3 regions of the Embleya australiensis genome follow, and region 1 is predicted to be linked to each of the others. Evidence: riboswitches for the same ligand, from Rfam matches in the RefSeq annotation. Region 1 holds a riboswitch; each other region holds the start of a gene.
What was found. Region 1 has a riboswitch for cyclic di-AMP ahead of ACMXN5_RS17610 (C40 family peptidase). Riboswitches for the same ligand answer to the same signal wherever they lie in the genome.
Positions count from the first base shown of each region.

Region 2: it holds a riboswitch for cyclic di-AMP, as region 1 does, so the genes downstream of both, ACMXN5_RS05760 (transglycosylase family protein) here and ACMXN5_RS17610 (C40 family peptidase) in region 1, are expected to answer to the same signal.
Region 3: it holds a riboswitch for cyclic di-AMP, as region 1 does, so the genes downstream of both, ACMXN5_RS41080 (NlpC/P60 family protein) here and ACMXN5_RS17610 (C40 family peptidase) in region 1, are expected to answer to the same signal.

Region 1 is NZ_CP182422.1:4,077,544-4,080,811, reverse strand. Features, by position in the region: gene ACMXN5_RS17615 (DUF72 domain-containing protein) at 1-797, opposite strand, end outside; gene ACMXN5_RS17610 (C40 family peptidase) at 1,003-2,097, opposite strand; cyclic di-AMP (ydaO/yuaA leader) riboswitch at 2,106-2,243, opposite strand; gene ACMXN5_RS17605 (winged helix-turn-helix transcriptional regulator) at 2,738-3,202, opposite strand.
Region 2 is NZ_CP182422.1:1,404,906-1,408,173, forward strand. Features, by position in the region: gene ACMXN5_RS05750 (carotenoid oxygenase family protein) at 1-220, shown strand, start outside; gene ACMXN5_RS05755 (hypothetical protein) at 308-1,057, shown strand; gene ACMXN5_RS05760 (transglycosylase family protein) at 1,204-1,824, opposite strand; cyclic di-AMP (ydaO/yuaA leader) riboswitch at 1,930-2,092, opposite strand; gene ACMXN5_RS05765 (EthD family reductase) at 2,314-2,649, opposite strand; gene ACMXN5_RS05770 (phosphoenolpyruvate hydrolase family protein) at 2,726-3,268, opposite strand, start outside.
Region 3 is NZ_CP182423.1:2,475,989-2,479,256, forward strand. Features, by position in the region: gene ACMXN5_RS41075 (methyltransferase) at 1-837, shown strand, start outside; gene ACMXN5_RS41080 (NlpC/P60 family protein) at 985-1,947, opposite strand; cyclic di-AMP (ydaO/yuaA leader) riboswitch at 1,954-2,110, opposite strand; gene ACMXN5_RS41085 (DNA-binding protein) at 2,680-3,156, shown strand; gene ACMXN5_RS41090 (TMEM165/GDT1 family protein) at 3,190-3,268, opposite strand, start outside.

The DNA of each region.
Region 1 (3,268 bases):
ACGTGTATCCGGTCGACGGTTTCGGCCAGCATGCGCACTCGGGGCACCCACTCGGCCAGTTCCGCGCTCGTATAGGTGTGGCGGAACCGTTCTTCCTTCGAGCCGCTTCCCCAGGCCCGGTTGCGGCCGTGGAAACGAACCACCGCCAGTTCGGACGTGGTGGCCACGGCAACCGGGGGGATGGACGTGGGCAGCGACTGCGCCGTGTCGACCGCCACCGCGGCGACACCGAGGCGTTCGAGGAGAGCCGTCGTCGCGGCGCGATGTTCGTCCTGCCACCAGAGCGGATGCCGGAACTCGACGGCGAGCGGCCACCCTTGGGCCCGCTCGACGCAGTCGCGAAGGAAGCGTGTGGCGGCCACACCAGGCGCCAAGGACGGCGGGAACTGAAAGAGCAACGTGCCGAGACGTCCTGCCTCGCGCAACGGCAGCAGCGCCCCGCTGAACCGTTGCCAGACCTCGTCCGACAAACGATCGTCGACAGCACCCGGGCGCACCCGTGGCGGCAGCAGGGACCGCAGCTCCGCCGGCAGCGAACCCGGCCTGGTGGGATGCCCGGTGAGCAGCGAGAACGCCTTGACGTCGAAGGTGAATCCGTCAGGCGTACGGTCCACCCACAGCAGACTGTTGCGGGTGCTGGGCAACGCGTAGTAGGTCGCGTCCACCTCGACCACCGGGAACTGCCGTGCGTAGTACCGAAGTCGGTGTTCCGCGTCCCGGCATTCGGCCGGATACCAACCACTGGAGACCAAGGCGGAGTCGGTCCACGAACAAGTGCCCACCGATATACGACCCATGGTCCACACGCCTACCCCGGTTCCCGGAACCTTCGCCAAGGCAAGGCAAGGCAGGGCAGGGCAGGGCAGGGCAGGGCAACCCGAGATCCCGCGTGCCCCGAAGCACCGGCGGCAACGACGACGGCGATCGGTCCGGGAGTTGGGTGCCGCGCTTCCCTGGACCGATCGCCGTGAACGCGCGCGTGCTCGCGCGCGGTCGTTCGGTCTAGCCCGGGCGGACGGCCGCGTAGAACGGCATGGAGTCCAGAGGGGCCTCGGTTACGTTCTTGCCGGGGCGGGGGGCGTGGATGATCTTGCCGTTGCCGATGTACATGCCCACGTGCGAGTTGTCCGAGAAGTAGAACACCAGGTCGCCCGGCTTGAGCGCGTCCTTGGAGATCCGCGGGCCGTCGTTGACCTGGGTCCACGTGGTGCGGCTGAGCGAGACGTTGGCCGCTCGCCACGAGGCCTGGGTCAGGCCCGAGCAGTCGTACGAGTCGGGGCCCACGCCTCGCGGCGCGTACGGCTTGCCGATCTGGGCGCGCGCGAACGCGATCGCGGCCGCCGCCCGGCCGGACACGGGGACGTCCTTGCCCGTCGTCGGCGGCGGGTCCGTCTTGTCGCGCGAGCTGCGGTCGGTCTCGGTGCGCGAACCGGCGTCGTTCTTGTGCTCGTTCGAGTCGAGGACTTCCTTCTGCTGCTGCGCGGTGAGCGTGTTCAGCAGGCGCTGCGCCTCGGTGAGCTTGTTCTGGATCTCGCCCTTGTGCCGGTTCAGCTCGGTGCGCAGCTTCTCCAGTTCCGCGAGCTGCGAGGAGGCCTCGGTGCGGTCCTGCTGGAGAACTCGGGCCTGCGCCGCGATCTGCTTCAGCTTCGCGGCCTGCTGGCCGTCGAGCTGGGACAACATCTGCGACTTCTGCAGGTAACCCTCGGGGTCGCCGCTGAGCGCGAGCGAGAGGGACGGCGGGAGGCCGCCGCTGCGGTACTGGTTGGCCGCCAGGACACCGATCTGGTCGCGCAGCGTGTTGAGCGCGGCCTGTTCCTCGGTGATCCGGGCCTGGGTCTGGTTCGCGGTGCCCTGCTGCTTGGTGATCTGCTCGTCGACGCCGTTGGCGGCTTCGGTGGCCTTGATCGCCTCGCTGTGCAGCTGGTTGACGCGGTCCTTGGTCTGCTGGAACGACTGCGCGGGGTCCGCGCTCGCGGTGCCGGCGAAGGTCATCACACCGGTCATCGTCGCGGCGGCCGTGACCACGGTCGCGGCGGTACGCATGGCGGTGCGGGGCTTGGGCTTGCGGTGCTGCCCGGATCGACGCTGGGACGCCACTGGCGGCGGTCTCCTTCCTCGGCCGCCTACCGGGTTAGCTGACGGGTTCGGGCGGAAGAAGGCGCCCTACGGTGCCGAAGCACCGATTCACCCCAGGGACTGCGAGGGTCCCCGGTTCCGGCTTCATGTCGCGGCGACCGTGGTTGCCCACCGTCACCGAAACCCGTCACCGAATTCGGCGGAGGCGAACGTGTCGACCGGGTGGCCGACGTGGAGCCGCTCGCCTATCGCAGAACGATAGTCACAGGCGTGTCACGACCCTCACTCCGAGTCTCTACATTACCAAATCTTTGCCAAGAGTTCCGTTTCACCGGTCGTCGTATCACAGGAAAAGCACTCGGAATCCCGAAAGTCGATCTTGGGCTGATTTGGCAACGATTGGCGGCAAGGATCCGCCGTCCGACCTCCACAAACGTCGTCGCATCCGCGAAATGGGCCGACCGCGGGGATACCACCTCCGAGGCTCCGCTGTTTCGCCCGGCTTGCCCGTCCTTTTCGAACCGGACATTCACCGGTCCGGCCGAGCCGAGGCGAATACGCGACATCGAGCGACACCGAACAGGTGTGGGCAGACCCCGAACCCGGATTCGAAAATCGCCCCCGGGCCGGCGCCGCGCCCACTACCCCGGCCTACCCCGGCCTACCCCGACACCGACCGCCCCGCCGCCACCGCCAGGTCGCCTTCCGCTCCCGCACGCGCGTCGTACTCCGCCCGCGCCTCGGCGATGCGTTCCTGATGTTCCTCGGTCCAGGTGACCAGCGAACGGATCGTCGTGTGCAGCGTGGTCCCCATCGGGGTGAGCGCGTAGTCCACCCGAGGCGGCACGACCGGATACACCGTGCGGCGCACCAGGCCGTCGCGTTCGAGCTGGCGCAGCGTCACGGTGAGCATGCGCTGGCTGATCCCGTCGATCTCCCGCCGCAACTCGGTGAAGCGCAACGTACGGCTCTCCAGGATCGCGATCACCAGAAGCGACCACTTGTCCGCGACCCGGTCGAGGATCTGCCGGACCTCGCACCCCTCGCGCACGTCCCACTGGAGGGCGTCGTAGTCCTCCTGGTTACTCGGGCAGGGGGTCGGTTCCTTCGAAGTGCCTTCTTCCATGGAAGTCGATGCTGCCGAAGGATGGGGTCGGTTACAAGAGGGAACCGGGTTCGTCCGAAGAACCGA
Region 2 (3,268 bases), 2.7 Mb from region 1:
GGCGGTGTTCGTGCCGGCCGAGGGCGGCACCGCCGAGGACGACGGCTACCTGCTCACCGTGGTCGGTGATCTCGCCCGGAACGCCTCGGAGTTGCTGGTGCTGGACGCGCGCAGGATCACCGCGCCGCCGATCGCGGTCGTCGAACTGCCGCGCCGGGTACCGGCCGGAATCCATGGTTCGTGGATTCCCGACTGCGACGGATCGGTTGCCGACGGCTGAACCCGACCACGCCGATCTTCGTGCTCTACAGTCCGAGCAGCGTGCTCGGGTGGGCCGGGCACCGGGTGGGGTGGGAGTGCGATTCGGGTGGGTGCGACCAGGCTGCTTGCGGTTCTGCTGTTCGTCGGCACGACGGCGTTGGGCATCGTGCTGTATTTCGTCGAGGACACGTCATTGGCGGATCTGCTCTCGCTCGGGGCGGGGGCGGTGTGTCTGTTCTGGCTGATCCTGGTGCTGACCGCGCCGTGGAACCTGTACTTCCGGGCCCAGCGGGTGATCACGGAGATCGCGATCAGCCGGGAGCGGGGCCTGGCGGTTCCCGAGGGGCATGACGTCGAGGCCCGGCGGATGGCCCGCCGACTGCTCTACGGCGCGATCGGCGCACACGTGCTCTCCGCCGCGGTGATCGCGCTGATCACCTGGATCTCCGGTGGCGTGGTGGGCTACTGGTTCGCCGGGTTCTACCTGCTCAGCACCCTGTTCCGACCCGGTCAGGCGTATGCGGAGCACCTGTCCCAGCGGCTGCGCACCATGCTGCGCGAGGTGACCCACCCCCGCGACGACGTGCTCGCGGTCAGCCAGGACGTCACGGCGCTCAAGGCCAAGGTCGAGGGCCTGGAGACCCGCACCAAGGAGTTGCTGGAGAGCATCGAGCAACTCAAGGAGACGACGGTCTTCGGGGCGGCCGACACGACGAGGCGCTTCCAGGAGGCGGACCGCAAGGTGGACGCCCTCGGCCGCCGCTTCGAGGACACCATCAGCCAGTTGACGGACAACCAGGAAGTCATCTCCGGCATCAAGGCGTTCCTGCGGCTTTTGCGCACCGAGCAGAGCTGACCGGGCCGTTCGGCCTACTCGCGTCCGGTAGGCACGAGCGACCGGCCGCAGTGCGGCGGAGACGATCGGGGCGCCGGCGAAGGGGCGATCGGCGCACACGTGGGCCCCGCCGAAGTGTTCGGCGGGGCCCACGTGGTGAGGGGGGATCAGACGGCGAGCTTGGTGCCCACCGCGATCACGTTCGGGTTGTCGCCGATGACGCCGGCGTTGGCCGTGTGCAGGGCCTTGTAGCCGCCCTTGACACCGAACTTGGCCGCGATCGCGGACAGCGTGTCACCGGACTTGACGGTGTAGGTCCCGGAGCCCGACGCCCGCTCGGTCGCGGCCGACTTCGGCGCGTCCTGCTTGGCGACGTCCTGCTTGGGCTGCACGTTGAGCTTCGGCGCGTTGCCGGTCGCGGGCTTGGCCTCGGACTTGGGCTCGGCCTTCGGCTCGACCGAGGACTTGGTCTTGCCGGTGGTCGAGGACTCGGCCGTGGCGTTGGCGTCGCCGCCCTTGCCCAGGCCGGCCTTGACGGAGCAGACCGGCCAGGCGCCGGGGCCCTGGCTCGCCAGGACCCGCTCGGCGACGGCGATCTGCTGCGCCTTGGAGGCCTGCGCGGCGCTGGCCGCGTACTGGCTGCCGCCGAACGCGTTCCAGGTGCTCGGGGTGAACTGCAGACCGCCGGAGAAGCCGTTGCCCGTGTTGATGCTCCAGTTGCCGGTGCTCTCGCACTGGGCGACCGCGTCCCAGGTGGACGAAGTCGCGGCGTTCGCGCTGCCCGCCATGCCCACGAGGGGAAGGACGAGACCCGCACCTGCGGCGACGGCGATGCCGGCGCGACGGCCACGAGAGAGCGAACGAACCGGAGCGGTGATGGCACGGAAGGTCATTGATTACCTCGTCGGGCGCCTACGAAGTTAGCTGTCGGGTTCGGACGATTGGCCCGGCCTCGCCTGTCACAGGCATGGCTTCACCCCAGGCATCGGCAGTGCCGATGTCGGCTCACTTGGTTCCCCCGCTCCTGCCGCCAGTCGATATCGACTGCTTCCCTCGGGCGGCGGCAGGATTCGGCGTACCGCCCGGGGAGTCCGCTTGTGCGAACAACCACGAAGCTACGCACCGGTTCGCCGGGTTGGCAAACATTTCGGGCGGTTTGTGACGTCCCCCATAAGGGGGAATAACACCTATTTGCCCGATTTGTCGCCGTCCTTGCAGGTCACGGCGCCGGCGTACACGGTGCGCGGCCACGCGGTCACGCGTGCGTCAGCGACGGGCTATTCCGTCGCGGGCAGCTCTACCGGAACCACTACCCGCTCCTCGTCCCAGAGGAACGTCGCGCCACCGGTCGCGAAATTGGGCACATCGGCCACCGTGGCCCGCCCCTCGGGCGAATCCAGCACCGCCTCGAGTTCCGCGCGCGAAGGCGCGTACAGCGCGACCACCAGGTAATAGGGCGGCTTCGCGCCGGACGGATCCGGTTCGCACTTGCCGATGGTCCAGCCGGTCAGCCCCGGCATGGTGCGGGCCAGCGGGACGTGCTTGTCCCAGTAATAGGAGTCGAACGCCGCGGGGTCGTCGGGGTGGCCGTAGAGCACGGTCAACTTGTACATGCCGGGTCCTCACGCTCGTGGTGGTCGGACGGACGGACGTGCGCTTGCGCCACGCGGCTGCTGCCGGGCGCGGTCGTTACGGATGTGCCGGGGTGTCGCCCGTCGTGGCGGCGTCCCCACTCGGGGTGATGCTCTTGAACGCCCGTGCCTGCTCGGTGATGGCCACCTCGGTCGGCAGACGCTCCATGCTGGAGGCGCCGAAGAAGCCGACCACGCCGGTGGTGTGGGCCAGGACGTACGCCGCGTCCTCGGGTTCGGCGATCGGCCCGCCGTGGCACAGCACCAGCACGTCGGGATCGACCTCCGCCGCCGCGTCGCGCATCTCCTGCACCCGCTCCACCGCCTGGTCGAGGGTGACCGCGGTGGTCGCGCCGATGCTGCCCTTGGTGGTCAGGCCCAGGTGCGGGACCAGCACATCGGCGCCGGCCGCCGCCATCGCACGGGCCTGCTCGGGGTCGAAGACGTACGGCGCCGTGAGCAGACCGCGCTCCGCCGCCAGCCGGATCATCTCCACCTCCAGGTCGTAGCCCATCCCGGTCTCCTCCAGGTTCTGCCGGAAGACGCCGTCGAACAGGCCGACCGTCGGGAAGTTCTGCACTCCCGCGAAGCCCATGGCCGC
Region 3 (3,268 bases), on a different replicon from region 1:
CTGCTGGCCGGGCACGGGGTGTTGCGGGTCGAGGCGGACGGACACTACCGGCTCACCGAGCGCGGTGCGCTGCTGCGCACCGATCGGGACGGATCGTTGGCCGCGCTGGCGGACCTGTACAGCGGTCTGTTCTTCACGTCGTATCTCGGCCTGGAACACACGGTGCGCACCGGCGAGGACGCGTTCACCCGGGTGCACGGCCGGGAGTCGTTCGAATATTTCGCCGAACACCCGGACGACGCCCGGCTGTTCCGGGAGGCGATGGCGTTCGGCACGATCGTCTTCGACGCGGTGCCGGCCGCCCTGGACCTGCCGCCGGCCGCGACGGTGGTCGATGTCGGGGGCGGCGACGGGGAGTTGCTCCTACGCGTGTTGCGCGAGCATGCGACCGCGCGCGGGGTGCTCTTCGAGCGGGGGCATGTGGTCGACGCCGCCCGGGAGTTGCTCACCGCATCGGCCGCCGAGGACCGGTGCGATCTGGTGGTCGGCGACTTCTTCACCGATCCGCTGCCCGGTGGCGGAGACGTGTACCTGCTGGCCCGGATCCTGCACGACTGGGCGGATGCCGAGTGCCTGGTCGTGTTGCGGGCGCTGGCCCGGGCGATGCCGGTCGACGCACGCCTGGCGATCGTCGAACGGCCGATCGTCGAGGCGGGCGGGTCGGTGTTGCCGCTGCGCTTCGACATCCAGATGATGACCAACGCCCGGGGCCGCGAGCGCACGGTGGCGGAGTATCGCGCGTTGCTGGCCGAGGGCGGCTTCGAACTGCTCGACCTGCGACCGCTGCCGCTGGACATGGCGGTACTCACCGCCCGACCGCGTCTTACGCAGGAGTAGCTACCCGGCGCACGTGCAGGCAGCGGATGTGCGACGGCGCCGTGCCCCCGACCACGGTCGGGGGCACGGCGCCGAGCCACTGCTGTCACAGCTACCGCCACTGCTGTGCGATGCTCACCCGGGCGCCGCCGCGGCCGGGTCGCGCGATCAGTTCGGGCGGGTCGCGCCGGCGATCGGCATGGTGTTGATCGAGGCGATCTCCACCGGCTTGCGCGAGTTGGCGGCGTGCACCATCTTGCCGTCGCCGATGTAGATGCCGACGTGGCTGATGCCCGAGTAGAAGAACACCAGGTCGCCGGGCTGCAGGTTGGCGATCGACACGTGCGGGTCGGCGGCGAACTGGTCGTTGGTCACGCGCGGCAGCGAGATGCCCGCCGCCTTGTACGCGGCCTGGACCAGACCCGAGCAGTCGTACGCGTTCGGGCCGGTGGCGCCGTACACGTACGGCTTGCCGACCTGCGCCTTGGCGAAGGCGACGGCCTGGAGGGCCTTGCTCGACGCGTTCGAGGAACCGCCGGTGGGCGCCTGGTTGCCCTTCGAGCCGCCGGTGGCGGGCTTGGCGGCGGGCTTGGCCGCGACGTCGACCGACGGCTTGCTCGTCGGCTTCGGCGCGGTCTTGCCGGTGACCGTGGTCTTCGGCTGGACCTGGATGCTTGGCTTGGCCGGGGCCTCCGCCTTGGGCTGCGCGGGCGCCGAGCCGGTCAGCCGCAGGGTCTGGCCGATCTCGATCAGGTCCGGGCCGGACAGGAGCACGTCGCGGTTGAGCTGGTACAGGCTCTGCCAGCCGCCGGAGACCTTGTTGGTCAGCGCGAGCTGGGACAGCGTGTCACCGGCCTGGACCAGGTAGCGGGCCTTGTCCGCGGCGGTGGTGGCCGCGGGCGCGGCGACCTCGGCCTGGACCGGGGCACTCTCGACCGCGGCGGTCGGCGTGGCCGACAGCACGGCGGAGGCGCCGGTGGGGGCCTGGTCGGTGGTGGGGACCTGTGCGTGGGCCGCACCGGCGCCGGCGACCGGGATGACGGCTCCCATGCCGGCGATGCCCACCGCCGCGACGAAGCGGCGGACGTTGGCGGGGCGGGCGGCTCGGTGGCGAGCGTTTGCGGACAGCATGAAATGGGGTCCTCTCCTGTCGCCTACGAGGTGAGCTGTCGGATTCGGACTGGAGCAGCCCGGTCGCTTCACGCGACTTCACCCCTAGCCGTCACCGGAACGATCCCGGCCACGGCGATTCACCTGGTTCCCCCGCTCCCGTCGGATTCTTCGCTGTAGACATCCCGCTGCCGGCGACGGGATTCGGCGTACCGGCGGCAGGGTTCACCCGAAAGGTGAATCGGCGAGAAAGGTAGGCAATGCGATGGGGAGATCACAACCGAATCCCAGACATTGTGCGGAGCGTAAAGGCGGAATAAAGGCGACATCTCGGCCGGCTTCGGTCGGAAGCACCCGCGATGACGAGGGCGTATCTCGGAGAGTGGCGTGACGGAGCGGTAACGGAAAATAGTCGAGATCCGTCGCCGGCCACCGAAAATGAATTGCAACCCGAAGTCGGCTATATAATTTATGTCCGTTTTATCCATGCGGGCTACATCACATTCCGGGCATCGGGCCGGCCGCCCCCCCGTGCCTACGCCCCGGCAGAGGGGCTTTCCACCGGACGGACGCGCCGGGGACCGTCACTGGTGCGGTCTCCTGCTCCTGGGTCCGGGTTTCACTCCGGCGCAACCCAGGCCGGATCGACGCGGGGGTAGGGGGCGGAATCAAGCCACATGAACAAAGTGTTCAACACGAATCATGCGACATGATCCATTGACATCGATCCGTGCGTCTCGGCATGCTGTGACCATGTCGTCGACTCCGGACACGCCCGCGACCCCCGAATCCCACGACCCCTTCACCGCGCCCGACCCCGAGCAGGCGCGGGCCCGGCGCGTACACGCCTCCCTGTTCCGGATCGCCGAGCGGCACGCGGCCACCGACGAGCAGCGCGCGCGGCAGGTGCACCCGTACATGCTCGGCCCGCACGAGGCGATCCGGCTGGTGTCGTTCCTGCTCGGCGGTATCGCGCAGCCCGCCGACGGCGAGCCGGCGGTCGACCACGCCGACATCACCGCCGCGCTGAGCCTGATCCCGATGGCCAGGGGCGAGATGGACGACCTGGAGGCGGGGCTGCTCCGAATGGCCCGGGGGCGCGAGATGACCTGGCAGGAGATCGCCTTCGGCCTGGGCCTGGGCACCCCGCAGGCGGCCCGCCAGCGCTACGAGCGCCTGCTCGGCCGCACCACCCCCGAGCCGGAGGACGACCCGGCCGCTCGGGCCTGAACGCGCGCGGGTCGGCTCGCAACACCCACCGGGTCAGCCCGCGAAGACCTCGACCAGGGACCAGATCGCCAGGCCGAGCATGCACACCCCGCCGATCCGCTGCACGGTCTGC